One region of the Streptomyces sp. NPDC046887 genome, then DNA from elsewhere that is predicted to be linked to it. Evidence: riboswitches for the same ligand, from Rfam matches in the RefSeq annotation. Region 1 holds a riboswitch; each other region holds the start of a gene.
What was found. Region 1 has a riboswitch for thiamine pyrophosphate ahead of thiC (phosphomethylpyrimidine synthase ThiC). Riboswitches for the same ligand answer to the same signal wherever they lie in the genome.
Positions count from the first base shown of each region.

Region 2: another riboswitch for thiamine pyrophosphate. It lies ahead of ABZ945_RS20995 (thiamine ABC transporter substrate-binding protein); the one in region 1 lies ahead of thiC (phosphomethylpyrimidine synthase ThiC).
Region 3: another riboswitch for thiamine pyrophosphate. It lies ahead of thiO (glycine oxidase ThiO); the one in region 1 lies ahead of thiC (phosphomethylpyrimidine synthase ThiC).

Region 1 covers NZ_JBEYXH010000067.1:208-5,374, forward strand. Annotated here, with positions in the region: gene thiC (phosphomethylpyrimidine synthase ThiC) at 1-1,631, opposite strand, end outside; TPP riboswitch at 1,626-1,760, opposite strand; gene ABZ945_RS32620 (YibE/F family protein) at 1,793-3,286, shown strand; gene ABZ945_RS32625 (SsgA family sporulation/cell division regulator) at 3,378-3,812, opposite strand; partial or broken gene ABZ945_RS32630 (helix-turn-helix domain-containing protein) at 4,243-4,512, opposite strand; gene ABZ945_RS32635 (DUF5326 family protein) at 4,622-4,846, opposite strand.
Region 2 covers NZ_JBEYXH010000022.1:98,990-104,598, reverse strand. Annotated here, with positions in the region: gene ABZ945_RS21005 (phosphatidate cytidylyltransferase) at 1-111, shown strand, start outside; gene rlmN (23S rRNA (adenine(2503)-C(2))-methyltransferase RlmN) at 380-1,489, shown strand; TPP riboswitch at 1,596-1,705, shown strand; gene ABZ945_RS20995 (thiamine ABC transporter substrate-binding protein) at 1,789-2,889, shown strand; gene ABZ945_RS20990 (iron ABC transporter permease) at 3,000-4,634, shown strand; gene ABZ945_RS20985 (ABC transporter ATP-binding protein) at 4,640-5,609, shown strand, end outside.
Region 3 covers NZ_JBEYXH010000042.1:20,441-26,049, reverse strand. Annotated here, with positions in the region: gene ABZ945_RS28520 (Rv2175c family DNA-binding protein) at 223-588, opposite strand; gene ABZ945_RS28515 (FAD-dependent oxidoreductase) at 654-1,874, opposite strand; TPP riboswitch at 1,992-2,105, shown strand; gene thiO (glycine oxidase ThiO) at 2,121-3,356, shown strand; gene thiS (sulfur carrier protein ThiS) at 3,391-3,666, shown strand; gene ABZ945_RS28500 (thiazole synthase) at 3,672-4,466, shown strand; gene pknB (Stk1 family PASTA domain-containing Ser/Thr kinase) at 4,602-5,609, shown strand, end outside.

The sequences.
Region 1 (5,167 bases):
CCGCACATGGAGCAGAAGTGAGCGGTCTTGGCCGGCTCCGCGGGCAGCGTCTCGTCGTGGAACTCCCGGGCGGTGTCCGGGTCGAGCGCCAGGTTGAACTGGTCCTCCCAGCGGAACTCGAACCGGGCGTCCGACAGGGCGTCGTCCCACTCCTGGGCGCCGGGGTGCCCCTTGGCCAGGTCGGCGGCGTGGGCGGCGATCTTGTAGGTGATGACGCCGGTCTTCACATCGTCCCGGTTGGGCAGGCCCAGGTGCTCCTTGGGCGTGACGTAGCAGAGCATCGCGGTGCCCCACCAGGCGATCATGGCGGCGCCGATGCCGGAGGTGATGTGGTCATACGCCGGGGCGACATCGGTGGTGAGCGGGCCCAGCGTGTAGAACGGGGCCTCCTCGCAGATCTCCTGCTGGAGGTCGATGTTCTCCTTGATCTTGTGCATCGGGACATGGCCCGGGCCCTCGATCATGGTCTGGACGTTATGGCGCTTGGCGATCGAGTTCAGCTCGCCGAGCGTACGCAGCTCCGCGAACTGGGCCTCGTCATTGGCATCCGCGATCGAACCGGGGCGCAGCCCGTCACCGAGGGAGTAGGTGACGTCATAGGAGACGAGGATCTCGCAGAGCTCCTCGAAGTTCTCGTAGAGGAACGACTCCTTGTGGTGCGCCAGGCACCAGGCCGCCATGATCGAGCCGCCGCGGGAGACGATGCCGGTCTTGCGGCGCGCGGTGAGCGGCACATAGCGCAGCAGCACCCCGGCATGGACCGTCATGTAGTCGACGCCCTGCTCGGCCTGCTCGATGACGGTGTCCTTGTAGATCTCCCAGGTCAGTTCCTCGGCCTTGCCGTCGACCTTCTCCAGGGCCTGGTAGAGCGGCACCGTGCCGATCGGCACCGGCGAGTTGCGCAGCACCCACTCGCGGGTGGTGTGGATGTTGCGGCCGGTGGAGAGGTCCATGACCGTGTCGGCGCCCCAGCGGGTGGCCCAGGTCATCTTCTCCACCTCCTCCTCGATGGAGGAGGTCACGGCGGAGTTGCCGATGTTGGCGTTGACCTTCACCAGGAACCGCTTGCCGATGATCATCGGCTCGATCTCCGGGTGGTTGACGTTGGCCGGGAGCACCGCGCGGCCGGCGGCGATCTCCTCGCGGACCACCTCGGGGGAGACGTTCTCGCGGATGGCGACGTACTCCATCTCCGGGGTGATCTCGCCGCGGCGGGCGTAGGCGAGCTGGGTGACCGCCTGGCCGTCCCGGCCCCGGCGCGGCTGGCGCGGGCGGCCGGGGAAGACGGCGTCCAGGTTGCGCAGCCCGCCGCGCGGCGAGGTGTGCTTGATCCCGTCGTCCTCGGGGCGGACCGGGCGGCCCGCGTACTCCTGGGTGTCGCCGCGGGCGATGATCCAGTTCTCCCGCAGCGGGGGCAGTCCGCGGCGGACGTCGGTCTCGACGTGCGGGTCGGTGTACGGACCTGACGTGTCGTAGAGCGTCACGTCCTTGCCGTTGGTGAGGTGCACCGTGCGGACCGGCACCAGGAGGTCGGGGCGGGAGCCCTCGACGTACCCCTTGTGCCAGCCGATGGACTTCCCGGCCTCGTCGTTCTGCTCGGAGGCAGGCGTGCGTGCGTCCTGAACGGTCATGGTGACCTATCTCCCTACGCCGGCATTACCCGGTAACAGGTTCGGCGGTCGACGCAGCGGCCTCCGTACGCCTCGTACGGATGTCAGCGCCCTCTCAGCCCGGTGCTCCGAGCTCCCGCGTGTGCAAATGCGCCCACCACGCTAGCGCCCACCTCACCGCAATGAACAGAGGGCCCCGTCGTTCTTGCGATGATCGGGCGGTGACTTCCTCGCAGCGGTTCCCCGATCCCGATGGACACCGGCATCAGCCGGAGCAGCCTCCCGGGCAGTCGTCCGGGCCCGTGGACGACCGCGGTCACGGCGGCCGTCCCGACGATCGCGGCCCTGGTCAGGGCCATGGCCATGGTCCCGGTGGAGGCCATGCGCACAGCCACGGCCACAGCCATGTGCACGGGCCCGCGGCGCCGGTGTCGAAGCATCTGCGCAAGGTCATCGCGGCGGTGCTCATCCCGTTCGCCACCGCGGTGCTGGTGGGGCTCGCGGTGCTGTGGCCGGGCGGCGCCCCCGCACACGAGCGGACCGGGGTCGGTTTCGACCGGCAGACCGAGCAGGGCGAGGTGGTGCGGATCGAGAAGGTCGACTGCCGGGACGTCAACGCCGCTCAGGTGCCGCCGACCGAGAACCCCACGACGCCCGAGGGCCGTGAGGCGGCCGCCGCCCAGCAGGGGCAGTGCACCAAGGCCACGGTCGAGGTCACCAGCGGCAAGGACCGCGGCCGCAAGTTCGTCGAGATCGTCCAGCCCGACGCCACCCGGCAACTTGAGAATGGGCAGGGCGTGGTGGTGGCGTACGCGCCGGACGCCCCGCGGGATCTGCAGTACTCCGTCACCGATGTGGACCGCACCCTGCCGATGGCCCTGCTGGCGGGCATCTTCGCGCTGGCGGTGGTGGCGGTCGGACGGCTGCGGGGGGTGATGGCGCTGGTCGCCCTGGCGGTGAGCTTCGCCGTGCTCACCCTGTTCATCCTGCCGGCCATCCTCCAGGGTTCGAACCCGCTGCTGGTCGCCGTGATCGGGGCGAGCGCCATCATGCTGATCGCGCTCTACAGCTGCCACGGGCTGAACGCCCGCACCTCGGTGGCGGTGCTCGGGACACTGGTCTCGCTGCTGCTGATCGGCCTGCTCGGCTCGCTGTTCATCGACTGGGCCTCGCTCACCGGGAACACCGACGACAACACCGGTCTCATCCACGGCCTCTACCCGGACATCGACATGTCCGGTCTGCTGCTGGCCGGGGTCATCATCGGATCGCTGGGTGTGCTGGACGATGTGACGGTGACCCAGACCTCCGCGGTGTGGGAGCTGAAGCAGGCCGACCCGCGGATGGGGCCGCGGGCCCTGTACCGGGCGGGTATCCGCATCGGCCGGGACCACATCGCCTCGGTGGTCAACACCCTGGTGCTGGCGTACGCGGGCGCGGCGCTGCCGCTGCTGCTGCTGTTCTCGATCGCGCAGAGCAGTGTGGGGACGGTGGCCAACAGCGAGCTGGTGGCCGAGGAGATCGTGCGGACCCTGGTGGGGTCGATCGGGCTGGTGGCCTCGGTGCCGGTGACCACCGCGCTGGCCGCGCTGGTGGTCTCGGCCGACCGCCCGGCGGACGGCGCCCCGGCGCCCGCCACGGGACGCGGCGGACGCGGCCGGCGGCGCAAGCGGTAGGCCCCAAGACCCCGTGGGGGAGCGGTGGTCCCGGCGGGCCGGCGGTAGCGACGGGGACGGCGGGTCCGTACGGAAGGCGCCGAGGCGCGGCTCAGCCGGCGTTCTCCTCGGCGAGGATCCTGCCGAGCACCGCGTCCAGGCTGTCGGCCGGCGCGCCCAGCGCCGACTCCTGGCCGAGCGGGACGAGCCTGTCGGTCCGGTCCAGGAAGGCGACCAGTGGAGGGGCGCTGGAGCGGAACAGGGCACTCTCGCCGGCCACCTGGAGCCGCAGCAGCACATCGGACACCTCGCCCGGGCCGGCCGGCGCGATGTGCACATCCCCCTCCCCGGACGGCACATTGAGGCCGTCGAGCAGCAGCTCCCGGCCGAAGGACCAGCTCACCGGCGCGTCCCCGGGCAGATGGAAGGTCAGCCGGACGGCGAAGGGGTCCGCCGCCTCGTACCCCAGCTCGACCGGGATCCGGAAGGACAGCTCCTCGGTGACGACGAAGCTCATCAGGACTTCGGCCTTGACCGACTCGCTCATCGTGTACCCCGCAGTGGATGGACCGGGTGGCGGACGGCGGCGCGTGCCGGACACGCGCGGCCGGGGAACGGGAAAGGGCCGGTGAGACGGGGTCGCGCCCGCACCGGCTCTGGTCCCGCCATCGTCCAGCAAGCACCGGGTGATCACAAGGCGTGTTATTTCAGATACTGATAGAGAACCCGAACGTGGGATTCCGGCCATCCGCCCGGCGTCGCGGCCGACCGGCGCGGGCCGTCCACGGAAGCGTGGTTCACCACGGCACGGATCGCGGAAGCACGGATCGGGAAAGCACCGTTCACGAAGGCGCGGATCGCGGACGTACGGATCGCGGAAGTACGGATCAGGGACAGGCCGAGGATCGGGGGCAGGCGCGGGGGCGGGCGCAGGGACAGGGCCGGGGCGGTGGCGGTTCCCTGTCCGCGATCTTGCCGCGACGATTCTGCACCGCGCCGTCGGCCGCCAGCCGATGGGCCGCCTCACCGAGCAGGAACAGGCCCTGGTCCCTGCGGAGATAGCCCTCATGGACCAGGGTGCGCAGCAGATGGTAGGCGGTCGCCAGGGGCAGGCCGGTCTCCCGGGCCAGCTGCTTGGCGGGGGCCCCGCCGTGATGCGCGCCCACCGCCTCCAGGAGTCGCAGGGCCCGCTGGACGGAGCCGATGAGGGTGGGGACATGCCCCGTCGAGCCTGGTGCCGTGGCCATGGGTCACCCATCGAAGCGGCGGAGGCTCGCCACTGTAGTGGGAGCCTCCGCCGAGCGGCCGGGCCGTACGGACGGTTCCCCCGCGCGAGCTAACGTCCGCACACAGGCGTTACCAGTCGCCACCGGAGGAGGACGAGGACGACGACCTGAACCGGCGTACCAGATAGACCAGTCCGCCGACCAGAGCGACGAACAGCAGCAGCTTGAAGAGCAGTTCGGCGACGAAGGCGAGCACCGCGCCGATCAGGCCGCCGAACACGAACAGCGCGATCAGCGGTATGGCGATCCACTTCACCCACCAGGGCATCCCCGCGAGCACTTCCCGTACCGCCATCGTCTTCTCCTCCTCGTCACCCGGGCCGCTCCCGGTCTTCGGATCCCCGGTCTTGGGAAGATCCCCGGTCTTGGGAAGGCCGGTCTCCGGAACCCCGGACTTGGGATCCCCGGTCTCCGAATCCCCTGTCTCCGGATCGAAAGCCCGGACGCCTTCGATGCTAGAAGCCGGATCCCCGCACCGGGGCGGTCGGCGGCCCGGGCTCTGCCCTGATCCGTCCCCTAGGGAACCCGGAGGTCAGGGCCCGCCGGACTCAGGGGTTCCGGCTCCCGGGAGGCTCGCGCCCGGGCCTCGGGGACCTGAACTCCCCGAGCGCCCCGG
Region 2 (5,609 bases), on a different contig from region 1:
ATGGGCACCCTGCTGCCGGGCCACGGCGGCATCATGGACCGGCTGGACTCCCTGCTGCCGACGGCGCCGGTGGTGTGGCTGCTGTTCGTCTTGTTCGTGGGGTCGGGGTGACCCTCCGGCCGCGAGGGTGACCACCGCCACCTCCCGTAGGCACGGACCGCACGGACTACGGGAAGAGGACGGGATCCCCGGACCGTTACCCTGGAAGGGCTCGCCGCCTCGCGCGGCGGGCCCTTCCGGCCTCGTACGCCGCCGCGCCGGGGCACGGACCGTCCCGGACAGGGGCGCCCCTCGGCCGACCGTCACCACCGACCAACCGCCCCCACCGCCGACCGCACCGGCGCACGCGACGCACCGACGCACCTAGGAGTAGTACGCCATGGCCCCCGCCCCGGGAGAACTGACGTTCGTCGCGCCCCGCGGCGCCAAGAAGCCGCCGCGGCACCTCGCCGACCTGTCGCCCGCCGAGCGCAAGGAGGCCGTGGCCGCGATCGGCGAGAAGCCGTTCCGCGCCAAGCAGCTCTCCCAGCACTACTTCGCCCGCTACGCCCACGACCCGGCGCAGTGGACCGACATCCCGGCCGCCGCCCGCGAGAAGCTGGCCGCCGAGCTGCTGCCCGAGCTGATGAGCGTGGTCCGGCACATCTCCTGCGACGACGACACCACCCGCAAGACCCTGTGGCGGCTGCACGACGGCACCCTGGTCGAGTCGGTGCTGATGCGCTACCCGGACCGGGTCACCATGTGCATCTCCTCCCAGGCCGGCTGCGGGATGAACTGCCCGTTCTGCGCCACCGGCCAGGCCGGCCTGGACCGCAACCTCTCCACCGCCGAGATCGTCCACCAGATCGTGGACGGCATGCGGGCGCTGCGGGACGGCGAGGTCCCCGGCGGCCCGGCCCGGCTGTCCAACATCGTCTTCATGGGCATGGGCGAGCCGCTGGCCAACTACAAGCGGGTGGTCGGCGCGATCCGCCGGCTCACCGACCCCGAGCCGGACGGCCTGGGGCTGTCCCAGCGCGGGATCACCGTCTCCACCGTCGGCCTGGTCCCGGCGATGCTGCGGTTCGCCGACGAGGGCTTCAAGTGCCGGCTCGCGGTCTCCCTGCACGCCCCGGACGACGAGCTGCGCGACACCCTGGTCCCGGTCAACACCCGGTGGAAGGTCCGCGAGGTGCTGGACGCCGCCTGGGAGTACGCGGAGAAGTCCGGCCGCCGGGTCTCCATCGAGTACGCCCTGATCCGCGACATCAACGACCAGGCCTGGCGCGGCGACCTGCTGGGCCGGCTGCTCAAGGGCAAGCGGGTCCACGTCAACCTGATCCCGCTCAACCCGACGCCCGGGTCGAAGTGGACGGCCTCCCGGCCGGAGGACGAGAAGGCGTTCGTGGAGGCCATCGCCGCACACGGAGTCCCGGTCACCGTCCGGGACACCCGGGGGCAGGAGATCGACGGCGCCTGCGGGCAGCTCGCCGCGTCCGAGCGCTGACACTCAGGCTTCCACAGACGTGCTGGCCGAAAACCGTCGGCGAAAGTGACCTAGTACCCTGGGGGCGCGCGGCAGCGACCGCGCGCCACAACTCCACAACAACACCACCATCCGACAGGGGAGCGCCACAGCGCTGAGAGTGCGGCACCGTCAGGCCGCAGACCCTCTGAACCTCGCCCAGGTCATTCTGGGTAGGGAGTTCGGTCACCACTCAAGCTGTTGCGCCCTGCCCGCCCGTGCCCTTCCCGGCGCCGGCGGGCGGGGCCGCGTCTCTTCCTGGTCACCCCCAGGAGGAATCAGTGTCCACCACCACCAGGATCGCGGCCGGTGCGCTGGCCGGCGCGCTGGGCGTCACGGCGCTCACCGCGTGCGGCGGCGACGGCGGGTCCGCCGGCGGGAGCGACGAGGGCGGCAAGACGTCCAAGACCGTCACCCTCGTCACCCATGACTCCTTCAACGCCTCCCCCGAGGTGCTGAAGAAGTTCACCCAGCGGACCGGGTACACCGTCAAGGTCCTCAAGAGCGGCGACGCCGGCGAGGCCGTCAACAAGGCGGTGCTGACGAAGGGCGCGCCGCAGGGGGATGTCTTCTTCGGCGTCGACAACACCCTGCTCTCCCGGGCCCTCGACAACGGGCTGTTCCAGCCGTACGAGGCCAAGGGCCTGGACCGGGTGCCGGAGGCGCTGCAGCTCGACAAGGGCGAGCACCGGGTCACCCCGGTCGACACCGGCGACATCTGCGTCAACTACGACAAGAAGTTCTTCGCCGACAGGAAGCTCGCACCGCCGAAGACCTTCGACGACCTGGCGAAGCCCGCCTACAAGGACCTGCTGGTGGTGGAGAACCCCGAGCGGTCCTCACCCGGCCTCGGCTTCCTGCTCGGCACCGCCGCCCGGTACGGCGACGGCGGCTGGCCGGACTACTGGAAGAAGCTCAAGGCCAACGGCGTCAAGGTGGTCGACAGCTGGGAGATCGCCTACAACCAGGAGTTCTCCGGCTCGGCCGGCGGACGGAAGGCCAAGGGCGACCGCCCGCTGGTCGTCTCCTACGCCTCCAGCCCGCCCGTCGAGGTGCTGTACGCCGAGCCGCAGCCCAAGGAGGCGCCCACCGGGGTGTCCACCGGCACCTGCTTCCAGCAGACCGAGTTCGCCGGGCTGCTGGACGGGGCGAAGAACCCCCAGGGCGGAAAGGCGCTGATCGACTTCCTGATCTCCCAGGACTTCCAGGAGGACGTGCCGCTCCAGATGTTCGTCAACCCGGTCGCCGAGGACGCCGAGCTGCCGAAGCTGTTCACCGAGCACGGCGCCAAGGCCGACGACCCGCACGCGCTCGACCCGAAGAAGATCGCCGCCAACCGCGACCAGTGGATCCAGACGTGGTCCTCCCTCGTCCTGAGGTAGTCGCGAAGACGGCGGAGAGCGCGGAGCAGACCGCCCCCGCCGCGGAAGGACCCGCGCGGAGTCTCGCGCGGCGGCGGGCGGTGCGCGCGGGGGCGCTGCGGGGCGCGCTGATGGCACTGCCGGTGGTGTTCTTCGCGGTCTTCTTCGCGTACCCGGTGGCCGCCATCACCGCCCGCGGCCTCGGCGCCGCCGGACCGGCCGGCACCGTGGGCACCGGCGGGGGCGGGCTCGACCTGGGCCGGATCGGGGAGGTGCTGGGTCGCTCCGACATCCTGGACGTGCTCTGGTTCACCACCTGGCAGGCACTGGCCTCCACCGGGCTCACTCTGCTGCTGGCGCTGCCCGGCGCCTATGTGATGGCCCGGTTCGCCTTCCCCGGCAAGCGGCTGCTGCGGGCGGTGGTCACCGTGCCGTTCGTGCTGCCCACCGTTGTCGTCGGCACCGCCTTCCTCGCCGTGGTCGGCCGGCGCGGGCTGCTGGACGAGCTGTGGGGGATCCGCCTGGACACCAGTGTCTGGGCCATCCTGCTCGCCCATGTCTTCTTCAACTACGCGGTGGTCGTCCGCACCGTCGGCGGGCTCTGGTCCCAGCTCGACCCGCGCCAGGAGGAGGCCGCCCGGGTGCTGGGCGCCTCCCGGCTCGGCGCCTTCCGCCGGGTGACGCTGCCGGCGCTCGCCCCGGCGGTGGCCGCCGCCGCGCTGATGGTCTTCCTCTTCACGTACACCTCCTTCGGCATCGTGCAGATCCTCGGCGGGCCCGCGTACACCACGCTGGAGGCCGAGATCTACCGGCAGACCGCGCAGCTGCTCGACCTGCCGACGGCCGCGGTGCTCACCCTGGTGCAGTTCGCCGCGGTCGGCGGGGTGCTGGCCGTACACGCCTGGACGGTACGGAGGCGGGAGACCGCGCTGCGGCTGGTGGACCCGGCCACCACCGCCCGTCGCCCGCGCTCCACCACCCAGTGGGCGCTGCTGGTCGGCGTCCTCGCCTCGGTCGCCGTGCTGCTGCTGCCGCTCGGGGTGCTGGTGGCCCGCTCCTTCGGCGGACCGGACGGGCTGCTGTACTATCGGGCGCTGGCCGACGCGGGCGCCTCCGGCGGCACCTTCCTGGTCGCCCCGCTCACCGCCATCGGCACCTCGCTGACGTACGCGCTCGCCGCCACCGCCATCGCCGTGCTGGTCGGCGGGCTGGCCGCGGCGGCGCTGACCAGGCGGGCCGGTCGGCTGGTCCGGGGCTTCGACGCGCTGCTGATGCTGCCGCTCGGGGTGTCCGCGGTCACCGTCGGCTTCGGCTTCCTCATCGCGCTGGACGAGCCGCCGCTCGATCTGCGCGCCTCCTGGTGGCTGGTGCCGCTGGCCCAGGCGCTGGTCGGGGTGCCGTTCGTGGTGCGCACCATGCTGCCGGTGCTGCGCGCCGTGGACGCAACGCTGCGGGAGGCGGCCGCGGTGCTCGGTGCCTCCCCGTGGCGGGCCTGGCGGGAGGTGGACCTGCCGCTGGTGAGCCGGGCGCTGCTGGTGGCCGCCGGGTTCGCGTTCGCCGTCTCGCTCGGCGAGTTCGGGGCGACGGTGTTCATCGCCCGGCCTGACAGCCCGACCCTGCCGGTGGCCGTGGCCCGGCTGATCGGCCGGCCCGGCGACCTCAACTACGGGCAGGCGATGGCCCTGTCCACGATCCTGATGGTGGTGTGCGCGGTGTCCCTGCTGCTGCTGGAACGTGTCCGGGCCGACCGCGCCGGGGAGCTGTGAGCACCATGCTGACCCTGGAGAAGGTGACCGTCCGCTTCGGCGGCCGGCTGGCGCTGGACGCGGTGGACCTGGCGGTCGCCGACCACGAGACCGTGTGTGTGCTGGGGCCCAGCGGCAGCGGCAAGTCCACCCTGCTACGGGCGGTCGCCGGGCTGCAACCGGTGGACGGCGGACGGGTGCTGCTGGACGGCGCCGACCAGTCCGGGGTGCCGGTGCACCGCCGAGGGGTGGGGCTGATGTTCCAGGACCACCAGCTCTTCCCGCAGCGGGACGTCGGCGGGAACGTCGCCTTCGGGCTGCGGATGCGCGGCGCGGCCAAGGGCGAACAGGCCCGGCGGGTGGGGGAATTGCTGGAACTGGTCGGGCTGCCGGGCGCCGAGCGGCGGGCGGTGGCCCGGCTGTCCGGCGGCGAGCAGCAGCGGGTCGCCCTGGCCCGGGCGCTGGCCCCCAGCCCCCGGCTGCTGATGCTGGACGAACCGCTGGGCCAGCTCGACCGGGGCCTGCGCGAGCGGCTGGTGGTGGAGCTGCGGCAGCTGTTCGGGCGGCTCGGCACCACCGTGCTGGCCGTCACCCACGACCAGGGCGAGGCGTTCGCGCTGGCCGACCGGGTGGTGGTGATGCGGGACGGGCGGATCGCCCAGAGCGGCACTCCGCGCGAGGTGTGGCAGCACCCGGTGGACGAGTTCACCGCGCGCTTCCTCGGCTTCGAGAACGTGACGGAGGCGACGGTACGGGGCGAGGCGGCCGACACCGCCTGGGGCACCGTCCCGGTGCCGGCCGGCTCCCCACAGGGCCGGCGCCCGCTGCTGGTCCGCCCCGCCGGGGTGCGGCTGACCGCCCCCGCCGACGGGCTGCGCTGCACCGTCGAGGCCCGCACCTTCCGCGGCCACCATGTCGCCCTGCGGCTCCGCCCGGAGAGCGGCCCCCCGCTGGAGGCGGTCTGCGCCCTGCGCGACACCCCGGAGGAGGGCGCCG
Region 3 (5,609 bases), on a different contig from region 1:
CCGTCGGCCGCCCCCGTCGGCCGCCCCGTCGGCCGGGCGGGCCGCCGCCGGTCCGGGCCCGTCCGTCCGTCCGTCCAGGCCATGAGACCCGCCGCCCGTCCAGGACGTGAGACGGGGCCGTCCGGGCGGTGGGATGTCAGCCCCGCGGGGCGGAGGCCCTGGCCCCGGGGCGGGGTCCCGGGGCCAGGGCGCGAGGGGGCAGAGGGCGAGGGGGCGCGTGGGTCAGACCGCGAGGGCCTGGGCTCGGCGCTTGACCTCGGTGCCGCGGTTCTCGCTGAGGGCCTGGGCGGGGGTGCCGGGGAGGGTGGGGTCGGGGGTGAAGAGCCACTCCAGCATCTCCTCGTCGGTGAAGCCGTCGTCCCGCAGCAGCGTCAGGGTGCCCGCCAGGCCCTTGACGACCTTGTCGCCGTTGATGAAGGCGGCGGGGACCTGGAGCGCGCGGTTCTCCCCGCGGCGTACGGCGATGAGCTGGCCCTCCTTGACCAGCTGCCGTACGCGCGTCACCTCCACGTCGAGCATCTCCGCGATGTCGGGGAGGTAGAGCCAGGAGGGGATGAGAGCATCGGTCTTTGCGTCAATCTCGGTCACGGGACAAGCCTGCCATCCGCCACTGACAGCCGGTAGCGGGGCTACGCCGGACCGGCCCCACCGGGTCAGCCGGCGAGCGCGGTCTTGAGCGGGCGGGAGGCGTCCGCGACCAGGGCGGCGTCCAGGGGCGCGGCCGACTCGACGAGCTTGCGGCCCTGGGCCAGGTCGCGCGGGCGGCCCACCGCCAGCAGCGCCACCAGGGCGCCGTCCCTCAGCCACGCCACCGACCAGGCGGGCTCCGCCGGGTCGCCCCGCCACACCATGGTGTCGGCGGCCTCGTGGTGGCCGATGTACTGGACGAACCGGCCGAACTGCTCGGACCAGAAGTATGGGACCGGGTCGTAGGGCGGGGGCTCCTCGGCGCCGGTGAGGGCGCCGGTGATGGCGGCGGCGACCGTACGCGGCCCCTGGAGGGCGTTGTCCCAGTGGTGGACCATCAGCCGCTTGCCGTAGCGGGCGGAGGGGTACGAGGCGCAGTCGCCGACCGCGTACACATCGGGCGCGGAGGTGCGCAGCCGGTCGTCGGCGGTGACCGAGCCGTCGGGGCCGAGCGCGATCCCGGAGCCGGCCAGCCAGTCGGTGGCCGGGCGGGCGCCGATGCCGACGACGACGGCGTCCGCGGGGAGCAGTCTGCCGTCGTCGAGGGCGACCTCGCCGGGCTCGATGTGCGCCACCCGGGCCCGGGTGAGCAGGGTGGTGCCGCTCTCCGCGTACCACTCGGCCATGGGGGTGCCGACCTCGGTCGGGAAGGCGCCGCCGAGAGGGCGGTCGGCGGCCTCGACCACGGTGACCACGCAGCCGGCGCCCCGGGCGGCGGTGGCGAACTCGGCGCCGATCCAGCCGGCGCCGACCACCACCACGTCATGCCGCTTCTCCAGGACGGGCCGCAGCCGGGCGGCGTCGTCCAGGGTGCGCAGCAGGTGCACGCCGGGGACGCCCTCGGCGCCGGGCAGGGCGAGCGGCCGGGCGCCGGTGGCGAGGACGAGGGTGTCGTAGGGCACCGGGCCCTCGGCGGTGTCGAGTTCATGCGCCTCGGGGCGTACCGCGGTGACCTCCAGGCCGAGCCGCAGTTCGATGCCGAGGGCGGCGAAGTCCACCTCGAAGGCGGAGCCCTCGGCGGTGCCGAGCAGGATCGCCTTGGACAACGGGGGCCGGTCGTACGGCTGGTGGGGTTCGGCGCCGATCATCAGCACCTCGCCGGTGAAGCCCTGGTCCCGCAGGGCCACCGCGGTCTGCACCCCCGCCATGCCGGCGCCCGCGATCACCACGCGCCGCTCCGCGTCCATGCGCGCTCCCCTCCGGGCCGCCGGTGCGGCCTGTCGTCCGCCTGCTCACCGGGCAACCTTACAAACGCGTCGCCCGCCGTTACGGCGCGTCGGCCGCCGGGGTTAGGCTGGCGGACGCAGAGCACACGCGGGAGCCCGGTCGCACCGGGCTGAGAGGGAGGCTGAGGCGGCCTCCGACCGTACGAACCTGATCCGGGTCATGCCGGCGAAGGGAGGGGCTGGGAGCCCATGCACACGGAGACAGTCATGCCACCGGCCGCGCGGGTCGGGCCGGGCGCGGATGTGCTGGTGATCGGCGGCGGGATCATCGGGCTGGTCACGGCCTGGCGGGCGGCGCAGCGCGGTCTCGCGGTCGCGGTGGCCGATCCGGAGCCGGGCGGCGGGGCGGCCCGGGTGGCGGCCGGGATGCTGGCGGCGGTGACCGAGCTGCACTACGGCGAGGAGCAGCTGCTGGCGCTCAATCTGGCCTCGGCGCGCCGCTATCCGGAGTTCGTCGCCGAGCTGGAGGAGGCGTCCGGGCGGGAGGTGGGGCACCGCTCCTGCGGGACGCTGGCGGTGGCGCTGGACGCCGACGACCGGGCGGAGCTGCGCGAGCTGCACGCCCTGCATCTGCGCACGGGGCTGGACTCGGAGTGGCTGACCGGCCGGGAGTGCCGCCGGCTGGAGCCGATGCTGGCGCCCGGGGTGCGGGGCGGGCTGCGGGTCGGCGACGACCACCAGGTGGATCCGCGCCGGTTGGGCGCGGCGCTGGTGGCGGCCTGCGAGCGGGCCGGGGTGGTCTTCCACCGGTCGTTCGCCGAGCGGCTGACGGTGGTACGGGACCGGGCTGCCGGGGCGGTCCTGGCGGACGGCACCTCGGTGGCGGCCGGGCAGGTGGTGCTGGCCGCGGGCAGCCTGAGCGGCCGGCTGGGCGGCGTACCGGAGGATGCCCTTCCGCCGGTACGGCCGGTCAAGGGCCAGGTGGTGCGCCTCGCCGTGCCTCCGGCGTACGCCCCCTTCCTCAGCCGCAATCTGCGGGCGGTGGTCCGGGGCTGCCATATCTATCTGGTGCCGCGCGAGACCGGGGAGCTGGTGATCGGCGCCACCAGCGAGGAGCAGGGCTGGGACACCACGGTGACCGCCGGCGGGGTGTACGAGCTGCTGCGGGACGCGCATGAGCTGCTGCCGGGCATCACGGAGCTGCCGCTGGTGGAGACCGGGGCCGGGTTGCGGCCGGGCTCCCCGGACAACGCGCCGCTGCTCGGCCCGACCGCGCTGCCGGGGCTGCACATCGCCACCGGGCACTACCGCAACGGGGTGCTGCTGACCCCCGTGACGGGCGAGGTGATGGCGGAACTGCTGGTCACCGGGGAGCTACCGGAGGCGGCCCGGGCCTTTCTGCCGACCCGGTTCGCGGCGCTTCCGGCTGCCGCCGGGGTGGGCACCGTCGGGGCGGGCGCTCCAGTTTCGGCCGGCGCCTCCGCCGCCCCCCTCCCCCGCTGAACCCACTGAACCCACTGACCCTCCGAGGAGTGCCATGAACACCCCCGTGAACACCCCTACGAGCGCAGCAACCCTCGACGCGCCCGCGAGCGCGCCCGGCGGCGACGCCGTGACCGTCTCCGTGAACGGCGAGACCCGGCGGCTGGCCGGGGCCACCACCCTGGACGTACTCGTGACGACCCTCACCACCGCTCCCTCCGGCGTCGCCGCCGCCGTCAACGAGACCGTCGTCCCCCGGGGCGCCTGGTCCGGGACGGTGCTCGGCGAGGGCGACCGGGTCGAGGTGCTGACCGCGGTGCAGGGGGGCTGAGCGCGATGGCCGACGACCGTCTGACCATCGCCGGGACCGTGTTCGACTCCCGGCTGATCATGGGCACCGGCGGGGCGCCCAGCCTGGATGTGCTGGAGCGTTCGCTGGCGGCCAGCGGGACCGAGCTGACCACAGTGGCGATGCGCCGCCTCGACCCGACCGTGCAGGGCTCGGTGCTCTCGGTGCTGGAGCGCCTGGGCATCCGGGTACTGCCGAACACGGCCGGTTGCTTCACCGCCGGCGAGGCGGTGCTGACCGCCCGGCTGGCGCGGGAGGCGCTGGGCACCGACTGGGTCAAGCTGGAGGTGGTCGCCGACGAGCGGACCCTGCTGCCCGACCCGGTGGAGCTGCTGGACGCGGCCGAGACGCTGGTGGACGACGGCTTCACGGTGCTTCCGTACACCAATGACGATCCGGTGCTGGCCCGGAAGCTGGAGGATGTGGGCTGTGCGGCGGTGATGCCGCTGGGCTCGCCGATCGGCTCCGGCCTCGGCATCCGCAACCCGCACAACTTCCAGCTGATCACCGAGCGGGCCGGGGTCCCGGTGATCCTGGACGCGGGGGCGGGCACCGCCTCGGACGCGGCGCTGGCGATGGAGCTGGGCTGTGCGGCGGTGATGCTGGCCTCCGCGGTGACCCGGGCGCAGGAGCCGGTGCTGATGGCGGAGGCCATGCGGCACGCGGTGGAGGCCGGGCGGCTGGCCCGCCGGGCGGGCCGTATCCCGCGGCGCCACTTCGCCGAGGCCTCCTCGCCGGTGGAGGGCCGGGCCGACTTCGATCCGGAGCGCCCGGCGTTCTGAGCCCCGCCGTTTCCCGTGGGCGGCGACGGGCGGAGGGAAACCTTCCGGCCACCGGCTGTCACAGCTCGGCCCCAGTGCCCGAGCGGGGCGCCGGGGCGGTCGGGGCCGTCCGCACCTCCTCGTAGACTCGTCCGGGTGGATACGACCCTGCACGACCCGCTCGTGGGCCAGCTGCTCGACGGCCGCTACCGAGTCGACGCGCGCATCGCCGTCGGTGGCATGGCCACGGTCTACCGGGCCGTCGACACCCGTCTGGACCGGGTGCTCGCCCTGAAGGTGATGCACCCCTCGCTCGCGACCGACGCCGCCTTCGTGGACCGCTTCATCCGGGAGGCCAAGTCCGTCGCCCGCCTCGCGCACCCCAATGTGGTCGGCGTCTTCGACCAGGGCGCGGAGGGCGCGTATGTGTACCTGGCGATGGAGTACGTCGAGGGGTGCACCCTGCGGGACGTGCTGCGCGGCCGGGGTGCGCTGCGGCCGCGGGCGGCGCTGGACATCCTGGAGCCGGTGCTGGCCGCACTGGGCGCCGCGCACCGGGCCGGGTTCGTCCACCGGGACATGAAGCCGGAGAACGTGCTGATAGGCGACGACGGCCGGGTCAAGGTGGCCGATTTCGGTCTGGTGCGGGCCATGGGCGCCGTCACCGACACCACCGGTTCGCTGCTGGGCACGGTCTCCTATCTGGCGCCCGAGCAGATCGAGCACGGCACCGCGGACACTCGGGCCGATGTGTACGCCTGCGGGGTGGTGCTGTACGAGATGCTGACCGGCGCCAAGCCGCACACCGGGGACACCCCCGCGCAGGTCCTGTACCAGCACCTCAACACCGACGTACCGGCTCCGTCCGGGTCCGTGCCGGGGCTGGCGGCCGAGCTGGACGCCCTGGTGGCGCATGCCACCGCCCGGGATCCCGAGACCCGTCCGCATGACGCGGCGGCGCTGCTGGGGCTGACCCGCCAGGCGCGTGCCGCGCTCGGCGCGGAGCAGCTGGACCTGGTGCCGCCGGGCGCCCGGGAGGAGCCGGCCGATTCGGCCGATCCGGCCGATTCCCCCGGGACGGTCGGTCCGGAGGACCGGACCAGCGCGATCGCCCGTCCGGAGCGGACGAGTGTGCTCTCCCGCCCGGGCCCGGGCGGTGAACCC